2 regions of the Streptomyces sp. NPDC026417 genome follow, and region 2 is predicted to be linked to the other one. Evidence: riboswitches for the same ligand, from Rfam matches in the RefSeq annotation. Region 2 holds a riboswitch; the other holds the start of a gene.
The links. A riboswitch is a leader RNA that binds a small molecule or an ion and turns the genes downstream of it on or off. The one in region 2 is predicted to bind glycine.

Region 1: another riboswitch for glycine. It lies ahead of gcvT (glycine cleavage system aminomethyltransferase GcvT); the one in region 2 lies ahead of gcvP (aminomethyl-transferring glycine dehydrogenase).

What each region holds. Positions count from the first base shown of each region.
Region 1 covers NZ_JBVHPY010000005.1:309,281-318,350, reverse strand. The annotation lists gene ACZ4NT_RS10990 (ABC transporter permease) at 1-327, opposite strand, end outside; gene ACZ4NT_RS10985 (enhanced serine sensitivity protein SseB C-terminal domain-containing protein) at 777-1,574, opposite strand; gene ACZ4NT_RS10980 (enhanced serine sensitivity protein SseB) at 1,779-2,552, opposite strand; gene ACZ4NT_RS10975 (AAA family ATPase) at 2,619-3,287, opposite strand; glycine riboswitch at 3,486-3,584, shown strand; glycine riboswitch at 3,585-3,697, shown strand; gene gcvT (glycine cleavage system aminomethyltransferase GcvT) at 3,732-4,850, shown strand; gene gcvH (glycine cleavage system protein GcvH) at 5,032-5,409, shown strand; gene glyA (serine hydroxymethyltransferase) at 5,423-6,685, shown strand; gene ACZ4NT_RS10955 (L-serine ammonia-lyase) at 6,852-8,219, shown strand; gene ACZ4NT_RS10950 (glycoside hydrolase family 25 protein) at 8,341-8,895, shown strand; gene ACZ4NT_RS10945 (MOSC domain-containing protein) at 8,906-9,070, shown strand, end outside.
Region 2 covers NZ_JBVHPY010000006.1:8,489-17,558, forward strand. The annotation lists gene ACZ4NT_RS11365 (MerR family transcriptional regulator) at 1-615, shown strand, start outside; gene ACZ4NT_RS11370 (DNA polymerase IV) at 721-2,229, shown strand; gene ACZ4NT_RS11375 (PRC-barrel domain-containing protein) at 2,154-2,522, opposite strand; glycine riboswitch at 2,639-2,733, shown strand; gene gcvP (aminomethyl-transferring glycine dehydrogenase) at 2,914-5,799, shown strand; gene ACZ4NT_RS11385 (DUF5999 family protein) at 5,897-6,103, opposite strand; gene ACZ4NT_RS11390 (hypothetical protein) at 6,482-7,078, opposite strand; gene ACZ4NT_RS11395 (glutamate-cysteine ligase family protein) at 7,570-9,070, shown strand, end outside.

The DNA of each region.
Region 1 (9,070 bases), on a different contig from region 2:
CGGTTCGACGCCGAGGAGGTGGTCCCCGCTGATGCCGCCCAGGGATCCCGTGGGCGTGGAGAACAGCGGGTCGATCAGGTCCTCGTGGTGCGACTCGGGGTCCTGGCCCACCAGGTTGGCGATCACCGGCGCGAGAATCGCGATCACGATGAGCACGAGCACGACGACGCCGCCCGTGAGGGCCAGCTTGTCCCGCTTGAGGCGCTCCCAGGCGATCCGGCCGAGAGAGCGTCCTTGAACCGCCTTCGGATCGGCGCTGACAACCGCCGCTTCCTCGGCAGCGCTCGGGGCCGCTTCAGCGGTCGGCTCGTGCAATGGTGCCGTCATCGTGGCAGGGACCCCTCTCAACCGGCGGTAGCCGGCCCACACGTGCCGCTGTAGCGGCATGATCAGTCCGTCGTACAAAGGGGCGAACACCCCTGGACCGGGAGTCTTCAACGCCTCGGCGATCTGTTGCCAGACTTGACGGTGAATGGATGCGCAAACGTGATGCGCTCTGGGGGGTTCCGTTATCCGGACGGCGGGTAACGGGGGTCGGACGCGGGGCAATTGAGCCGGAAGGGTCCACGGGGGACGCTTTCCTCTCCCTTCGTCCGCAACACGGACATCACGCACTTACGCGTTCGAGCACGCTGGTCAGCGCCCGGAGCCCGTTTCAAAGGGCGTGCCGGAGCGCCGATTTCAGGGTGCCCGGGGCGTCGGTTCGGAGCCGGCGCGGACGCGTCGCGGGCCGGCGCGGACGCGGTCGCGGGGTCAGTACGGACGCGGTCGCGGGGTCAGTACGGACGCGGCTGCGGGTAGCCGTAGCCGCCGGCCGCGGGAGCCTGGGCGGGCGCCGCGTGGGCATCGCGGTCGTAGAAGGGCCGCGCTCTCGCGCGCAGCCACATCGCCACCGGGTCGTACTCGTCGGACATGGCGACGGTCGACACGGGCAGCCCGTCCGGGACCGCGCCGACGGACTGCTGCATCATCGCCCGCACCGAGTCGACGGCGGACGGCGACGTGTCGTAGACGTCGAGGCCGATCGCCAGGTACGGCGCTCCGAGCGCCGGCTGCACCCAGGCACGGCGCAGCGACCGCACGGCCGGGGTGCGGTGCGCGTTCTGCGTGAGGAGGGCGTAGAACTGGGGGATCTCGATGCCCGGTTCGGAGAGCCGCAGCGGTCCCGCGGGCTGTCGTTCCAGGCCTGTGGCGATGCGCCGCAGGTCCAGCCACGGGATCCCGACGCCGCCGCCCGGGGCGTGCGGGTTCAGCCAGAGCCCGAAGTGGTCGGGATAGAGGGTGCGGGCGACGTCGAGGCCGTCGACGACCTCGTACGAGCGGTTCCAGCCGCTGGCGGACAGCTCCTGGGCCGAGGTCACACAGGGCGCGTAGCCGTAGCCGCCCACCTCCATGTTCCCGTACTGGGCGTCCTGGGAGCCCGCCTGGCCGTGCCAGAGCAGCATCCAGATCTGGCCGTTCGACGGGGTCGCGAGCGCACGGAGGAGCGCCTCGTAGGCGTCGTAACGCCCGGGCGTCACCTGGCGCAGCATGTGCTCGACCTGCCCGGCCGCGGCCGTGCCCGACGCGCTCACCCTCAACCGCCCCTTCGCGAACAGATCATCATGAACTCACCCATTGCCCCCCGGGGCGCTCGCACGGCTTCCCGTCCGGGAGCACGTCGACACCTCGACCGAGCCATGAAACCAGCTTAAGCGGCGTTCCTGACAGGAACTTGACGCTCGGCTTCACCGGCCCGCGTGGCGTCGGGCACCCGGCGGGGGCCCGGCCCCGCCCGCTCAGTACTCCCGCTGGTAGAAGGGCCGCACCTGGGCGCGCATCCAGTCGCCCACCGGATCCTGGGCGACGTCGAGCAGGACCAGGTTCACCGGGCGGTCGACCGGGACCCGGCCGAGCGCCCGGCCGAGGGCGTCCAGCGGGTAGGTCCGCGCGGGGCCCTCCCAGTCGGACAGCTCGACGCCGACGAACATCACCGGGTCGCCGCCCTCGATGCTGGCCAGGCAGCGGCGCGCGGTCAGGACCACCCCGGTGGCGGCGAACTCGGCCGAGGCAGCGGCCAGGAAGTCCACCGGGTCCTCCTGCCAGTCCGGTTCGAAGAGCCGGACCCGGCCTCCGCTGGCGGGCCCGTCCAGCGGGGTACGGCCGGTGCGGCACAGTTCGGCGACGGCGGGCGGCGGCAGCGGCACGCCGACCACGCCGTCCGGGTTGACCGCGAGCCCCACCTGTGGGGGCAGGCCGCGGGCGAACTCGACGGCGGGCGCGATCGTGTACGCCATGTGCGCCCCGGCGACCTGGCGGAACTGCTCCTCGGAGCTGAAGACCGGGACGTACGCCTGCCCCTCGATCTCCAGCGTCGGCAGGTCGAGCGGGCCGCTGTGCGGACCGCCGCCGTTCGGCAGCGGGATCCACAGGAAGCTGCGGCCGAGGACCTCGACGATCCGGGCGCCGGCCGAGGGGACTCCGAGGGACGCGGAGAGCACCTCCTCCAGTTCGTTGCCGGGCCATCCGCCGTGCGGATGGGGGTGCGGGTGCGCCTGTGCCGGGAAGTCCATCTGTCTACCGCCTGCTGTGAACCGTCGTTCCGGCTGGAAACCCTAGCCGGTGCGCGGGTACGGGGATCAGTCGCCGAAGTCGATCCGGCGCAGCACGTCCGCCGCCTCCCGGTCGATCAGGACCGCCGAGCCGCAGCCCTTGGGCAGCGCGCCGGTCTCGACGGACCGCAGCAGCCGGCCGGCCGCCCGGCGGTGGCGCAGGAAGGCGTAGCGCGAGACCCCCCGGCCGCGCTCGCGCTGGCCGTCCAGGGCCGCGTCCGGCGGGACGTCGAGGAGCAGCAGGTGCAGGGTGCCGCCCCGGCGGCGGGCCTCCCGGGCGAGCCAGCGGCGCACCCAGGCCTGGGTGCCGCAGTCGTGGACCACGACACCGGCTCCCGAGCGCAGCGCCCGGCGCAGCCCGGCGTAGTGCGCGAGCCGGACGAGGGGGCGGTAGAGCGCGTACGGCACGAAGCGGGACAGCCGGGTGTCCCAGCGGTCGCGGGTGTCCTGGGAGTCGATGCGGGCGCCGCTCACGGCTTTGCGCATCAGCGTCGACTTGCCGCTGCCGGGCAGGCCGGTCACCACCACCAGGTCGGCGGCACCGAAGGACAGACCGTGCGGGCTGCGCCCCGCGCGCTCGCGCAGGTCGCGGACGACGGGCCCGGTCCTCGGTCCGCACGCCTCCCGGGCCGGGACACCGGGCTGGTCGGGCAACGCGAGTCCCGAACTCGTCGCGTACGCCGTGGTCCTGTTCACCCTGATCGTCCTCCCCCTTGGTTCCGGAGTCCCATCCCCGTCGAGTGTAAAGAGAAGGTAATGCGGAACGCCTCTCGTTTCCGTCCTCGTCCTGCCACAGACCGGTCACAGGTCCCGCCCGGCCCGCGGGACGGGCCGCCCCTGCCGTGTTTCACGGATGCGTGCAATGATGTGCCCGCCAACTGCATACCGGCCGCTTGAATCCGCGCGGGAGAGTCCCGGGGGCATGAGACCCCGGGCGCCGAAGGAGCAAGTCCCTCCCTTGAATCTCTCAGGCCCCGATACCGCGCGGGCGAGGCACATCTGAAAAGCGGGCCGCTGACCAGTGGCTCCACCCAAGGTGCAAATCAGGACCACCGGTTCGCGGGGTCGTGATGAACCTCTCAGGTTCCGATGACAGATGGGGAGGAACGACCTCGCCGTCATGCCTTGGGAGCCCCACCGATGAGCAGTAACGCCCCCCGTCACACCGCGCTCGATGCCCTGCATCGCTCACTCGGCGCGACGATGACCGACTTCGCCGGCTGGGACATGCCGCTGCGCTACGGCTCCGAGCGGGACGAGCACCTCGCCGTCCGCACGAAGGCCGGCCTCTTCGACCTCTCCCACATGGGCGAGATCACGGTCACCGGTGCGCAGGCCGCCGCCTTCCTGAACTTCGCCCTCGTCGGCAACATCGGCTCCGTCGGTGTCGGCCGGGCCCGCTACACCATGATCGTCCGGGCGGACGGCGGCATCCTCGACGACCTGATCGTGTACCGGCTCGGGGAGCAGGAGTACATGGTCGTCGCGAACGCCTCCAACGCCCAGGTGGTGCTGGACGCGCTGACCGAGCGGGTCTCGGGCTTCGACGCCGAGGTGCGCGACGACCGGGACGCGTACGCGCTGCTCGCGATCCAGGGCCCGGAGTCCCCCGGCATCCTGAAGTCCCTCACGGACGCCGACCTGGACGGCCTGAAGTACTACGCGGGCCTGCCCGGCACGGTCGCGGGCGTCCCGGCGCTCATCGCGCGCACCGGCTACACCGGCGAGGACGGCTTCGAGCTGTTCGTGGCGCCGTCCGACGCCGAGAAGCTGTGGCAGGCGCTGACCGAGGCGGGCGCCCCGGCGGGCCTCGTGCCCTGCGGGCTGTCCTGCCGTGACACGCTCCGCCTGGAGGCGGGCATGCCGTTGTACGGGCACGAGCTGACGACGTCGCTCACCCCCTTCGACGCGGGTCTCGGGCGGGTCGTGAAGTTCGAGAAGGAGGGCGACTTCGTGGGCCGCGAGGCTCTCACCGAGGCCGCCGCCCGGGCGCAGGACAACCCCCCGCGGGTGCTCGTCGGGCTCGTCGCCGAGGGCCGCCGCGTGCCGCGCGCCGGCTACTCCGTCGTCGCCGGCGGCGAGGTGATCGGCGAGGTCACCTCCGGCGCCCCCTCCCCCACGCTCGGCAAGCCGATCGCCATGGCGTACGTCGACGCCGCGCACGCCGCTCCCGGCACGACCGGTGTGGGCGTGGACATCCGGGGCAGCCACGAACCGTACGAAGTCGTGGCGCTGCCGTTCTACAAGCGCCAGAAGTGACACTGGTCGTCGGACACCGACACCGGTCCCACGGCGCCCCGCGTGACATCCGTCCCCGGGCGTCGCACGACCCCGGCCCCGGACGTCGAGACGTGACGCCGGGCACCACCGGGCCGGCTCGCCCGGTCCCCCACCGTCCCCGCTTCATCAGCACTCCCCCGCGTACAGGAGAATTCAGGCCATGAGCAACCCCCAGCAGCTGCGCTACAGCAAGGAGCACGAGTGGCTGTCGGGCGCCGAGGACGGCGTCTCGACGGTCGGCATCACGGAGCACGCGGCCAACGCGCTCGGCGATGTCGTGTTCGTCCAGCTCCCGGAGGTCGGTGACACCGTGACCGCGGGCGAGACCTGCGGCGAACTGGAGTCGACCAAGTCGGTCAGCGACCTGTACGCCCCGGTCACCGGCGAGATCGTCGAGGCCAACCAGGACGTCGTGGACGACCCGTCCCTGGTGAACTCGGCCCCCTTCGAGGGCGGCTGGCTGTTCAAGGTCCGGGTCACGGACGAGCCGGCCGACCTGCTCTCCGCGGACGAGTACACCGAATTCACCGCAGGTTAAGGACTCCCGACTGATGTCGCTTCTGAACACGCCCCTCCACGAACTCGACCCGGACGTCGCCGCCGCCGTCGACGCCGAGCTGCACCGCCAGCAGTCCACCCTGGAGATGATCGCCTCGGAGAACTTCGCTCCGGTCGCGGTCATGGAGGCCCAGGGCTCGGTCCTCACCAACAAGTACGCCGAGGGCTACCCGGGCCGCCGCTACTACGGCGGCTGCGAGCACGTCGACGTGGTCGAGCAGATCGCCATCGACCGCGTGAAGGCGCTCTTCGGTGCCGAGCACGCCAACGTCCAGCCGCACTCGGGCGCCCAGGCCAACGCGGCCGCGATGTTCGCATTGCTCAAGCCGGGCGACACGATCATGGGTCTGAACCTCGCGCACGGCGGGCACCTCACCCACGGCATGAAGATCAACTTCTCCGGCAAGCTCTACAACGTGGTCGCGTACCACGTGGACGACGCCACCGGCCAGGTCGACATGGCCGAGGTCGAGAAGCTGGCCAAGGAATCGAAGCCGAAGCTGATCGTGGCCGGCTGGTCCGCCTACCCGCGGCAGCTGGACTTCGCCACCTTCCGCCGGATCGCGGACGAGGTCGGCGCGTACCTCATGGTCGACATGGCGCACTTCGCCGGTCTGGTGGCGGCGGGCCTGCACCCCAGCCCGGTGCCGCACGCGCACGTGGTCACCACGACCACGCACAAGACCCTGGGCGGCCCGCGCGGCGGCGTGATCCTCTCCACCGCCGAGCTGGCGAAGAAGATCAACTCCGCCGTCTTCCCCGGTCAGCAGGGCGGACCGCTGGAGCACGTCATCGCGGCCAAGGCCGTCTCCTTCAAGGTCGCCGCCACGGACGACTTCAAGGAGCGCCAGCAGCGCACCCTCGACGGCGCCCGGATCCTGGCCGAGCGCCTGGTCCAGGACGACGTCAGGGCCGTCGGCGTCGACGTCCTCTCGGGCGGCACGGACGTGCACCTCGTCCTCGTCGACCTGCGCAACAGCGAGCTGGACGGACAGCAGGCCGAGGACCGGCTCCACGAGGTCGGCATCACGGTCAACCGCAACGCCGTGCCGAACGACCCGCGCCCGCCCATGGTCACCTCCGGCCTGCGCATCGGCACGCCCGCCCTCGCCACCCGCGGCTTCGGGGCCGAGGACTTCACCGAGGTCGCGGACATCATCGCCGAGGCGCTCAAGCCGTCGTACGACGCGGACTCGCTCAAGGCCCGGGTGTCCGCTCTGGCCGACAAGCACCCGCTGTACCCCGGCCTGAAGTAGATTCGTACGCTTTTTTGCCGTACGCGTCTTTTCGTGGCACCGTCTTCCTTCGTACGAACGTCCGGGGCACCGCGCACACTGGAAGCAGAGCGCGGTGCCCCGCCGCATGCACCGCCCCGCACGACCGGCTGACAACGGCGTCCGCCGAAACCCTTAGGAGTCCCCCGTGGCCATCTCGGTCTTCGACCTGTTCTCGATCGGCATCGGCCCGTCCAGCTCCCACACGGTCGGCCCCATGCGCGCGGCCCGCATGTTCGCCCGCCGACTGCGCAACGAGGACCTGCTGGCCCCGACGGCCTCGATACGCGCCGAGCTGTACGGCTCCCTGGGCGCGACCGGCCACGGCCACGGCACCCCCAAGGCGGTGCTGCTGGGCCTGGAGGGCGCCTCGCCGCGGACCGTGGACGTGGAGGGCGCCGACGACCGGGTGGAGGCGATCCGCACCGGCGGCCGCCTCACCCTGCTCGGCGAGCACGAGATCGCCTTCTCCTTCGACGACGACCTGGTCCTGCACCGCCGCAAGGCGCTGCCCTACCACGCGAACGGCATGACGCTGTGGGCGTACGACGCCGACGGCAAGGAGCTGCTGTCAAAGACCTACTACTCGGTCGGCGGCGGCTTCGTGGTCGACGAGGACGCGGTGGGCGAGGACCGCATCAAGCTGGACGACACGGTCCTCAAGTACCCCTTCCGCACGGGCGACGAGCTGCTGCGCCTGACCCGGGAGACCGGCCTGTCGATCTCCGCGCTGATGCTGGAGAACGAGCGCGCCTGGCGCACCGAGGAGGAGATCCGCGAGGGGCTCCTGGACATCTGGCGGGTGATGCAGGCGTGCGTGTCGCGCGGCATGTCCCGCGAGGGCATCCTGCCGGGCGGCCTGAAGGTGCGGCGCAGGGCTGCCGTCTCGGCCCGCCAGCTGCGCGCGGACGGCGACCCGCTGGCCCACGCCATGGAGTGGATCACCCTCTACGCGATGGCCGTGAACGAGGAGAACGCGGCGGGCGGCCGGGTCGTCACCGCGCCCACCAACGGCGCCGCGGGCATCATCCCCGCCGTCCTGCACTTCTACATCAACTTCGTGCCCGGCGCCGACGAGGAGGGAGTCGTGCGCTTCCTGCTCGCGGCCGGCGCCATCGGCATGCTCTTCAAGGAGAACGCCTCCATCTCCGGCGCCGAGGTCGGCTGCCAGGGCGAGGTCGGCTCCGCCTGCTCCATGGCCGCCGGCGCGCTGGCCGAGGTCCTCGGCGGCAGCCCCGAACAGGTCGAGAACGCCGCCGAGATCGGCATGGAGCACAACCTGGGCCTGACCTGCGACCCGGTCGGCGGCCTGGTCCAGATCCCCTGCATCGAGCGCAACGGCATGGCCGCGGTCAAGGCCGTGACCGCGGCGAAGATGGCCATGCGCGGCGACGGCTCGCACAAGGTCTCCCTCGACAAGGTCATCAAGACCATGAAGGAGACAGGCGCGGACATGTCCGTCAAGTACAAGGAGACCGCGCGCGGCGGACTCGCGGTGAACATCATCGAGTGCTGAACCCCCGGTGGTGCGTATAGGGGTGGGCCCCCGGAAGTGAGGGAAAAAGCAAGGGAGTCGGCGCTTTCCGCCGCTCCCCCCCTTGCTCCTCCCTTCCTCCCCCCACGCACCAGGAGTCGCCATGCTGCGCGGCATCGACGTGAGCGCCTACCAGTCGTCGTCCTTCTCCACCGACGGTCTCTCCTTCGTCTTCGTCAAGGCGACGGAGGGCCGTTCGTACGTCAACCCGAAGCTGAACGCCCAGGTGAAGCGGGCCCGTGACGCCGGCTGCGTCGTCGGCTTCTACCACTTCCTGTGGCCGGGCAACATCACCGCCCAGGCCGAGTACTTCCTCGGCAAGGCCCCGGACCGGGCGGGCGACATCCTCGCCGTCGACTGGGAGACCACGGGCGACGGCACGCACGCGAGCAACGCGGACAAGGACCGCTTCCTGCGCAAGCTGAAGGAGCTCCGGCCCGACCACCGGGTCGTCCTGTACTGCAACCGCAACTTCTGGCTCAACGTCGACACGACGTCGTACGCGGGCGACGGGCTGTGGATCGCCGACTACGTGACGGCGGGCAAGCCGAGGATCAAGGCGGACTGGACGTTCCACCAGTACACCGACGATCCCCTGGACAAGGACGTGGCGCGCTTCGCCGGCGCCGCCGAGCTGCGGGAATGGGCGAACCCGTAGGCTTCGCGGCATGGGTGGGACAGTGACCGCGGTCAGCCGCAACGAGAAGCCGAACCGGGAGAGCATCAGGCTGCTCGACGGGCTCGGCGTCGAGGGGGACGTGCACGCGGGCGTGACCGTCAAGCACCGGTTCCGGATGCGCAAGGACCCCTCGCAGATCAATCTGCGGCAGGTG
Region 2 (9,070 bases):
GACGGTACGGCTGGGGGTGCCCCCGGACGTCTGGGGGAGAGCGGCCCGTACCCGCTTCACGGCAACGCGGCCGGCCCCGCTCCACAGCGGCCGACAGCGGTGCCGGACGGAGGGGCGGTGTCCGAGGAGATCGGTTACCGCGGTCCCACGGCGTGTGCGGCGGCGGGTATCACCTATCGCCAGCTGGACTACTGGGCCCGTACCGGCCTGGTCGAGCCGAGTGTGAGACCGGCCCACGGATCGGGGACGCAGCGCCTCTACAGCTTCCGGGACGTCGTGGTCCTGAAGATCGTCAAGCGGTTCCTCGACACGGGGGTCTCGCTGCAGAACATCCGCACCGCGGTCCAGCACCTGCGTGAGCGCGGGTTCCGTGATCTGGAGCGGATGACGCTCATGAGCGACGGCGCGACGGTCTACGAGTGCTCCTCGCCGGACGAGGTCCACGCGCTGCTCCAGGGCGGTCAGGGCGTCTTCGGGATCGCCGTGGGGGTCGTCTGGCGGGACGTGGAGGGCGCGCTCTCCCAGTTGCACGGCGAGCGGGTCGACACCGGCGAGACGCTCGTCGGGCAGAACCCCACCGACGAACTGGCCCGGCGGCGCAACCGCGCGGTCTGACGTCACGCGGTCCGTCGGCGCCCGGTGGCGCCGACGCGACGACGGCCGGGGGAGGAGCCCCCGCGCGACGGGGCATTGTCAGTGGCGTAGGGCAGCATCGGACATGTGAGAACCACGCCCACGATCCTGCATCTCGACATGGATGCCTTCTTCGCCTCGGCCGAGCAGGCGGCCAAGCCGAGCCTGCGCGGCAAGGCCGTGGTCGTGGGCGGGCTGGGCGTGCGCGGTGTGGTCGCCACCGCCTCGTACGAGGCCCGTGTCTTCGGGGTGCATTCCGCGATGCCCATGGCGCAGGCGCGCCGGCTCGCGCCGAACGCCGCGTACCTCGTACCGCGCTTCGGGCTGTACCGGGAGGTCAGCGAGCAGGTGATGGGCCTGCTGCGGGCGCTGTCGCCGCTCGTGGAGCCGCTGAGCCTGGACGAGGCGTTCGTCGATCTGGAGGCCGGGGGGACGGCCTGGGACGAGACGTCGGCGCGGCTGGTCGGCGGGAAGCTGCGCGCGGACATCCGGGCCGTCACGGGGCTGACCGGGTCGGTGGGGCTCGCGGCCTCCAAGATGCTCGCCAAGATCGCTTCCGAGCAGGCCAAGCCCGACGGACTGGTGCTGATCGAGCCGGGCACCGAGCGCGCGCTGCTGGGGCCGCTGTCGGTGCGGACGCTGCCGGGCGTGGGGCCCGCGACCGGGGACCACCTGCGGCGGGCCGGGATCACCACTGTCGAGGAGCTCGCCGAGGCCGGCGAGGACGAGCTGGTGCGGCTGCTGGGGAAGGCCCACGGGCACGCGCTCCACGCGATGGCCCTCGCCCACGACGACCGGCCCGTGGTGGCCGAGCGGGAGACGAAGTCGGTGTCGGTCGAGGACACCTACGAGGTGGACATCCACGACCGGGTGCGGGTCGCCACGGAGGTGCAGCGGCTGGCCGACCGATGTGTGCAGCGGTTGCGGGGCGCCGGGCGGTCGGGGCGGACCGTGGTGCTCAAAGTGCGGCGGTACGACTTCTCCACGCTGACCCGGTCCGAGACGCTGCGCGGGCCCACGGACGATCCGTCGGTGGTGCGCGAGGCCGCTGCCCGGCTGCTGGACTCGGTGGACACGACGGGCGGGGTGCGGCTGCTGGGCGTCGGCGTGACGGGGCTGGCCGACTACACGCAGGAGGACCTGTTCGCGCAGGCCCAGGCCGCCGCGGGCGAGCTGCTGGCGCAGGAGCAGGCCGAGGAGGAGGGCGCGCAGGAGGCCGTCGCGGAGGCGGCACCGCCGGCCGAGCGGCGCTGGCCCGCGGGGCACGACGTGCGGCACGCCGAGTACGGGCACGGCTGGGTGCAGGGAAGCGGTCTGGGGCGCGTCACGGTGCGCTTCGAGACGCCGTACTCGGAGCCCGGCCGGGTCCGTACGTTCCGGACCGACGATCCCGCGCTGGAGCCCGCCGAACCGCTTCCCCTGGTCGCGGCGGCGCTGGACGCTGCCGGCGCCGCAGGGGAGGACCCAGGGCCGGCGGCGCCCGTGACGGATGCGGAGGGGGATCCCGGAGGGCGGGCCGGTCAGGCCTCCTCGGAGCCCGCGAGCCGGCCGAAGTCGTGGTCGGGCGGGGCCGGGGACGCCAGATCGAGGCCGTAGTGGTGGTAGAGCTGGAGTTCCTGTTCCGGAGAGAGGTGGCGGCCCACGCCGAAGTCGGGCGCGTCCTTGATGAGGGCGCGGTCGAAGGGGACCCGGAGAGCCCCTTCCACGACCTCGCTGGGCTCCAGCGGCACGAAGGCGTCCCGGCTGAACAGGCCCGTGCGTATGGCCGCCCACTCGGGCGCTCCGGTGGCGTCGTCGAGGTACACCTCGTCGACCGTGCCGATCTTGGTGCCCTTGCGGTCGAACGCCTTGCGGCCGATCAGGTTGCGCGGATCGATGTCGGTCTGCACGGGCCCTCCTCTTGGTCGCAAAACTCATCCGTAAGCACTACAAAAGAGCACATTCAGGAAGGTGGCCACTCGAAAGCCCGTGCGTCGTCCTCGCTGGTAGGCTGGCAAGCGGCTGCTGACCCCGTGCGGGAGAGTCCTCCGGCGAGACCGGAGGCGCCGAAGGAGCAAATCCTCCCCGGAATCTCTCAGGCACACGTACCGCACGGACGAGGTCACTCTGGAAAGCAGGGCGGGTGTCGTCGGGCTCCCGCTCTCACCGACGGTGAAAGCCGGGTCGTCCGTCGGGACGGGCCGGTGAAGCTCTCAGGTTGAGATGACAGAGGGGGAGGCCGTCGGGGTACCCGCGTCGTGGTACCCCCCGAAGGTCGCGTCAGACCAGGAGGCCTCCGCAATGACCGCCCATCGCATTCCGCTCTCCGAGCTCGAACAGGGCATCCCCTTCGAGCAGCGCCACATCGGGCCCGACCACGAGGCCCAGGCCAAGATGCTCGCGCAGGTCGGATACGGCTCGCTCGACGAGCTCACGGCCGCCGCGGTCCCGGACGTCATCAAGAACGCCGACGCCCTCGACCTGCCGGGTGCGCGCACCGAGGCCGAGGTCCTGGCGGAGCTCCGCTCCCTCGCGGACCGCAACCAGGTGCTCGACTCGATGATCGGCCTCGGCTACTACGGCACCTTCACGCCGCCGGTGATCCTGCGCAACGTCATGGAGAACCCGGCCTGGTACACCGCGTACACGCCCTACCAGCCGGAGATCTCGCAGGGCCGCCTGGAGGCGCTGCTCAACTTCCAGACCGTGGTCGCCGAGCTGACCGGGCTGCCGACCTCAGGCGCCTCGCTGCTCGACGAGGGCACCGCCGCCGCCGAGGCGATGGCGCTGTCCCGGCGGATGGGCAAGAACAAGAAGGGCCTCTTCCTCGTCGACGCGGACGCCCTGCCGCAGACCATCGCCGTCATCGAGACCCGCGCCGAGCCCACCGGTGTCGAGGTCGTCGTCGCCGACCTCGCCGAGGGCATCCCGGCCGAGGTCGCCGGGCGCGAGATCAACGGCGTGCTGATCCAGTACCCGGGCGCCTCCGGTGCCGTACGCGACATCAAGCCGGTGATCGAGCAGGCGCACGAGCTCGGTGCGGTGGTCACCGTCGCCGCCGACCTGCTCGCGCTCACCCTGCTCACCGCACCCGGCGACCTCGGTGCCGACATCGCGGTCGGCACGACCCAGCGCTTCGGTGTGCCGATGGGCTTCGGCGGGCCGCACGCCGGTTACATGGCGGTGCGCGAGAAGTTCGCGCGCAGCCTGCCCGGGCGGCTCGTGGGCGTGTCCGTCGACGCGGACGGGCACAAGGCCTACCGCCTGGCCCTGCAGACCCGTGAGCAGCACATCCGCCGCGAGAAGGCCACCAGCAACATCTGTACCGCTCAGGTGCTGCTCGCCGTGATGGCCGGCATGTACGCGGTGTACCACGGACCCGAGGGCCTGCGGACGATCGCCCGGCGCACGCACCGTTACGCCACGATCCTCGCCGCGGGCCTCCGCGCCGGCGGTGTCGAGGTCGTCCACGGCGCCTACTTCGACACGCTGACCGCACGGGTGCCGGGCCGCGCCTCCGCGGTCGTGGCCGCCGCCCGCGAGGGCGGGGTCAACCTGCACCTCGTGGACGCCGACCACGTGTCGATCGCCTGCGACGAGACCACCGGCCGCAAGCAGCTCGCCGCCGTCTGGTCCGCGTTCGGGGTCGAGGCCGACATCGAGGAGCTGGACGCCTCGGCCGCGGACACGCTGCCCGAGCAGCTGCTGCGCACCGACGACTACCTCGCGCACCCGGTCTTCAACCAGTACCGCTCCGAGACCGCCATGCTGCGCTACCTGCGCAGGCTGTCCGACCGGGACTACGCGCTCGATCGCGGCATGATCCCGCTCGGCTCCTGCACGATGAAGCTCAACGCGACGACCGAGATGGAGCCGGTCACCTGGCCCGAGTTCGGTCAGCTGCACCCGTTCGCGCCCGCCGAGCAGGCGGGGGGGTATCTGACCCTCATCCGTGAACTGGAGGAGCGGCTCGCCGAGGTCACCGGCTATGACAACGTCTCGCTGCAGCCCAATGCCGGTTCGCAGGGCGAGCTGGCGGGTCTGCTCGCCGTACGCGGCTACCACCGCGCCAACGGTGACGAGCAGCGCACCATCTGCCTCATCCCGTCCTCCGCGCACGGCACCAACGCCGCCAGTGCCGTGATGGCCGGCATGAAGGTCGTCGTTGTGAAGACCGCCGGGGACGGCGAGATCGACGTCGAGGACCTGCGGGCCAAGATCGAGCAGTACCGCGACGAACTCGCCGTCCTGATGATCACGTACCCCTCCACGCACGGTGTCTTCGAGGAGCACGTCGCCGACATCTGCGCCCAGGTGCACGAGGCGGGCGGCCAGGTGTACGTCGACGGGGCCAACCTCAACGCGCTGGTGGGTCTGGCCAAGCCGGGCCACTTCGGCGGCGACGTCTCGCACCTGAACCTGCACAAGACGTTCTGCATCCCGCACGGCGGCGGTGGCCCGGGCGTGGGACCGGTCGGTGTCCGCGCGCACCTCGCCCCGTACCTGCCGAACCACCCGCTGCAGCCCGCGGCCGGTCCGGAGACCGGCGTCGGCCCGATCTCGGCCGCTCCCTGGGGCTCCGCCGGCATCCTGCCGATCTCGTGGGCGTACGTCCGGCTCATGGGCGGCGAAGGCCTCAAGCGGGCGACGCAGGTGGCGGTGCTGTCCGCCAACTACATCGCCAAGCGCCTGGAGCCGCACTACCCGGTGCTGTACACCGGTCCGGGCGGACTCGTCGCGCACGAGTGCATCATCGACCTGCGCGGGCTGACCAAGGCGACCGGTGTCAGCGTCGACGACATCGCCAAGCGGCTGATCGACTACGGCTTCCACGCGCCGACGATGTCGTTCCCGGTGGCGGGGACGCTGATGATCGAGCCGACCGAGTCCGAGGACCTGGTGGAGCTCGACCGGTTCTGCGAGGCGATGATCGCCATCCGCGCCGAGATCGAGAAGGTCGGCACGGGCGAGTGGCCGGCCGAGGACAACCCGCTGCGCGGCGCTCCGCACACCGCGGCGGCGCTGGGCGGCGACTGGGAGCACGCCTACAGCCGCGCCGAGGCCGTCTTCCCGGCCGGTGTCTCGGCCGCGGACAAGTACTGGCCGCCGGTCCGCCGGATCGACCAGGCGTACGGCGACCGCAACCTCGTCTGCTCCTGCCCGCCGCTGGACGCTTACGAGGAGTAGTCACCGCGGGACATACGTCGGGGCCGGTTCGGAGAGTGATTCTCCGGGCCGGCCCCTCTTGTGCGCGGGTGGCCGTCGCGGCCACCCGGTGTGCGGCTCAGGCGGCCGTCATCACCTGCGCGGTGCCCAGTGGGCGGTGCGGGGCGATGATCTGACCGTCGGGCAGGAGCTCACCGGTGTCCTCGAACAGGACGACGCCGTTGCACAGCAGGCTCCATCCCTGCTCCGGGTGGTGCGCCACATGAAGGGCGGCTTCCCGGTCGGCGGAGTCGGCTGTGGGACACGGTGGCTGGTGCTGGCACATGGATGGGTTCTTTCGCTGTGTCGTGACGTGTGAGCTGGCTGTCGTATCTGTCCTGCGGCTCGGAACGCTGTTCATGGCCGCCCCCCGTTGATAAGTCGGTCTGGAACCAGTGTTGCCCTACGGGCGTCAATCCGCAGGGATTTGGCAGCAGCACTTCTCACAGGTTGATGACGCATCACCCGTGCGGGCGGTTCATCCCAACTGCACTGTCCCTTCGGGTGGTTCGCGGTGGTCGGATGGGGCTAGTCCGGACGGGCGCGAGGGGAACAAGGCTCGGACGAGCGCGGAGGAGCCCGAAGGAGCGGCGTGCCCCGCAGTCGTCGACCGACTGCGGGGCACGGTGCCTGCGACGGGGGTGGGCGGCCCCGGTGGGCGCGCCTACGCGGGAGAGCCGAGCAGCGGGGCCGCGGGAGTCGCGGGTGTCAGCCGGTGGGTGAGGACGGGCAGCAGTTCGGCGACCCGGTGCGGACGGTGGGCGGCGATACCGGGCGGGGCGGGCGCCAGCGGCACCAGCAGATCGGTGGCCAGCGGTTGTCCGGTGGCACCGTCCGCGGCGCAGTCGCCGTGCAGCCAGAGCGTGAGCATGTACAGCTCGGGCACGGACAGGAGCCGCGGCTGGTAGGGCTGTTGCATGTTCTCCGCCTGCCGCAGGGCGCGCTCGGTGGCGGTGACGTAGGGGCCCTCGAAGAAGTGGGAGAAGGCCCAGCCGTCGGGAGTCAGCATCGTCTCGGCGGCGGCCACGGCGCGCTCGCCGCTGCGGATCAGGAACCGCCACCCGGCGAGGCGGGTGGCGGAGGCGCCGGCGGGCGTGATCCGGTCGAGCACGTGGACGGGCAGCGGGGTCTCGGGGGTCACGGGTCCCTGCGCGGCGCGCAGCGACGGAGTTCGCGCCTCGCGGACAGCGGTGGGGGAACCGAGTGCCGTGAGGACGGAGCGCAGGGCGGGCGCGGGAGCCGGGGGGACATGCAGCGGCATGGTGGGTCGCCTCTCATTCGACAGGCAGGGTGGCGCGAGGGCGGGGGCGGACGACACTGTCAGCTCTCGGGGTCAGAGGGGCGGATGCAACGACGGCGAGCGCCTACTCTCTGCCTCGTTTGCGGAGTTTATACGACACGTGTTCACACAATGTTTCGTCTAGCTGTTCCGCGTATGAAGAACAAGAGCCTATTCGGTCGGCGAAACGTGTGATTCATCCGTGTTCCGCAGGGGTCGCGCGGAGCTGACCTCGAAATACCCCGCCGGAGCGGTCGGCCGATTCTCGTCGGCGTTTTTCACGAGCGCGTGCCGGAGTGAAACTGCACGCTGCACCATGCCTGGTGAATGTGCCCGGGGGTACTCGCGTTCAGCGTAGCGGGCCAGGGGCCCGCCCGGGGACGTTATGGATCGCGTTGCCGGGGCATCATCCACCGTGACCGTGTACCAGAGCGGCCGGAGCATCGGCCTACCCATCCGAGGAGGGAACTTCGATGGGAGAGAAGGTCGTGGCGGGGTCGTTCGACCTGTCCGATCGGCAGCGCTACCGCAGGAAGCTGCAGCAGTGCCTGACGGGACTCGAGCGGCTGCTGGCGGAGCAGCGCTTCGAGCGTCCGCGGAATCTGATGGGGCTGGAGATCGAGCTGAATCTCGCGGGGCCCGACGGCATGCCGCGGATGATGAATGCGGAAGTACTCGACCGGATAGCCAGCAAGGATTTCCAAACAGAACTTGCCATGTTCAATCTTGAAGTGAACATTGCTCCCCATCGACTGGCCGGGAGGGTTTTCGACCAGCTCTCAGAGGAACTGAACACGTCCCTCGCGTATGCGCACCGCAAGGCGAACGAGGTCGACGCCGGAATCGTGATGATCGGCATTCTGCCGACCCTCGGCCGCGACGACCTGGTCTCCTCGAACCTGTCGGACGTCGACCGCTACACCTTGCTGAACGACCAGATCGTGGCCGCCCGCGGCGAGGACTTCGCGCTCGACATCGACGGGGTGGAGCGACTCGTCTGCACCTCGCGCTCCATCGCGCCTGAGGCGGCGTGCACCTCCGTCCAGCTGCATCTGCAGGTCACCCCGGCCCGCTTCGCGGACGTCTGGAACGCGGCGCAGGCGGTCGCCGCCGCACAGGTCGCGATCGGGGCCAACTCGCCGTTCCTGTTCGGGCACGAACTATGGCGGGAGTCCCGGCCCCCGCTGTTCCTGCAGTCCACGGACACCCGGCCGCCGGAGTTGCAGGCCCAAGGGGTCCGGCCGCGCACGTGGTTCGGCGAGCGGTGGATCTCGTCCGCCTTCGACCTCTTCGAGGAGAACCTGCGTTACTTCCCGGCGCTGCTGCCGATCTGCGACGAGGAGGATCCGCTCAAGGTGCTCGACGGCGGCGGGATCCCCAAGCTCTCCGAGCTGGTCCTGCACAACGGCACCGTCTACCGCTGGAACCGCCCGGTGTACGACATCGCCGACGGGGTGCCGCATCTGCGCGTCGAGAACCGCGTGCTGCCCGCCGGCCCCACCGTCACCGACGTCATCGCCAACACGGCGTTCTACTACGGGCTGGTCCGCGCGCTCGCCGACGAGGCGAAGCCCGTCTGGACACGGCTGCCCTTCGAGGCCGCGGCGGACAACTTCGACGCCGCGTGCCGGGAGGGCATCGACGCCCGGCTGACCTGGCCGGGGCGGGGACGCCACGGCGGGACGGTCGAGGTGGACGCCGTCGACCTGATCCGGGACGAGCTGCTCCCGCTGGCGGCGGCGGGTCTGGACGCGTGGGGAGTCGAGCCGGCCGACCGGGACTTCTACCTGGGCGTGATCGAGGAGCGGTGCCGGCTCCGGGTGAACGGCGCGAGCTGGCAGGCGGCCACCTTCCACCAGGCCCTGGAGAAGGGGCTCGGCCGGGATGCCGCGCTGGCCGCGACCACCAAGCGGTACTCCGAGCTGATGCGGGTCGGCGAGCCGGTGCACACGTGGCCGGTGGGGCTGCCGGAAC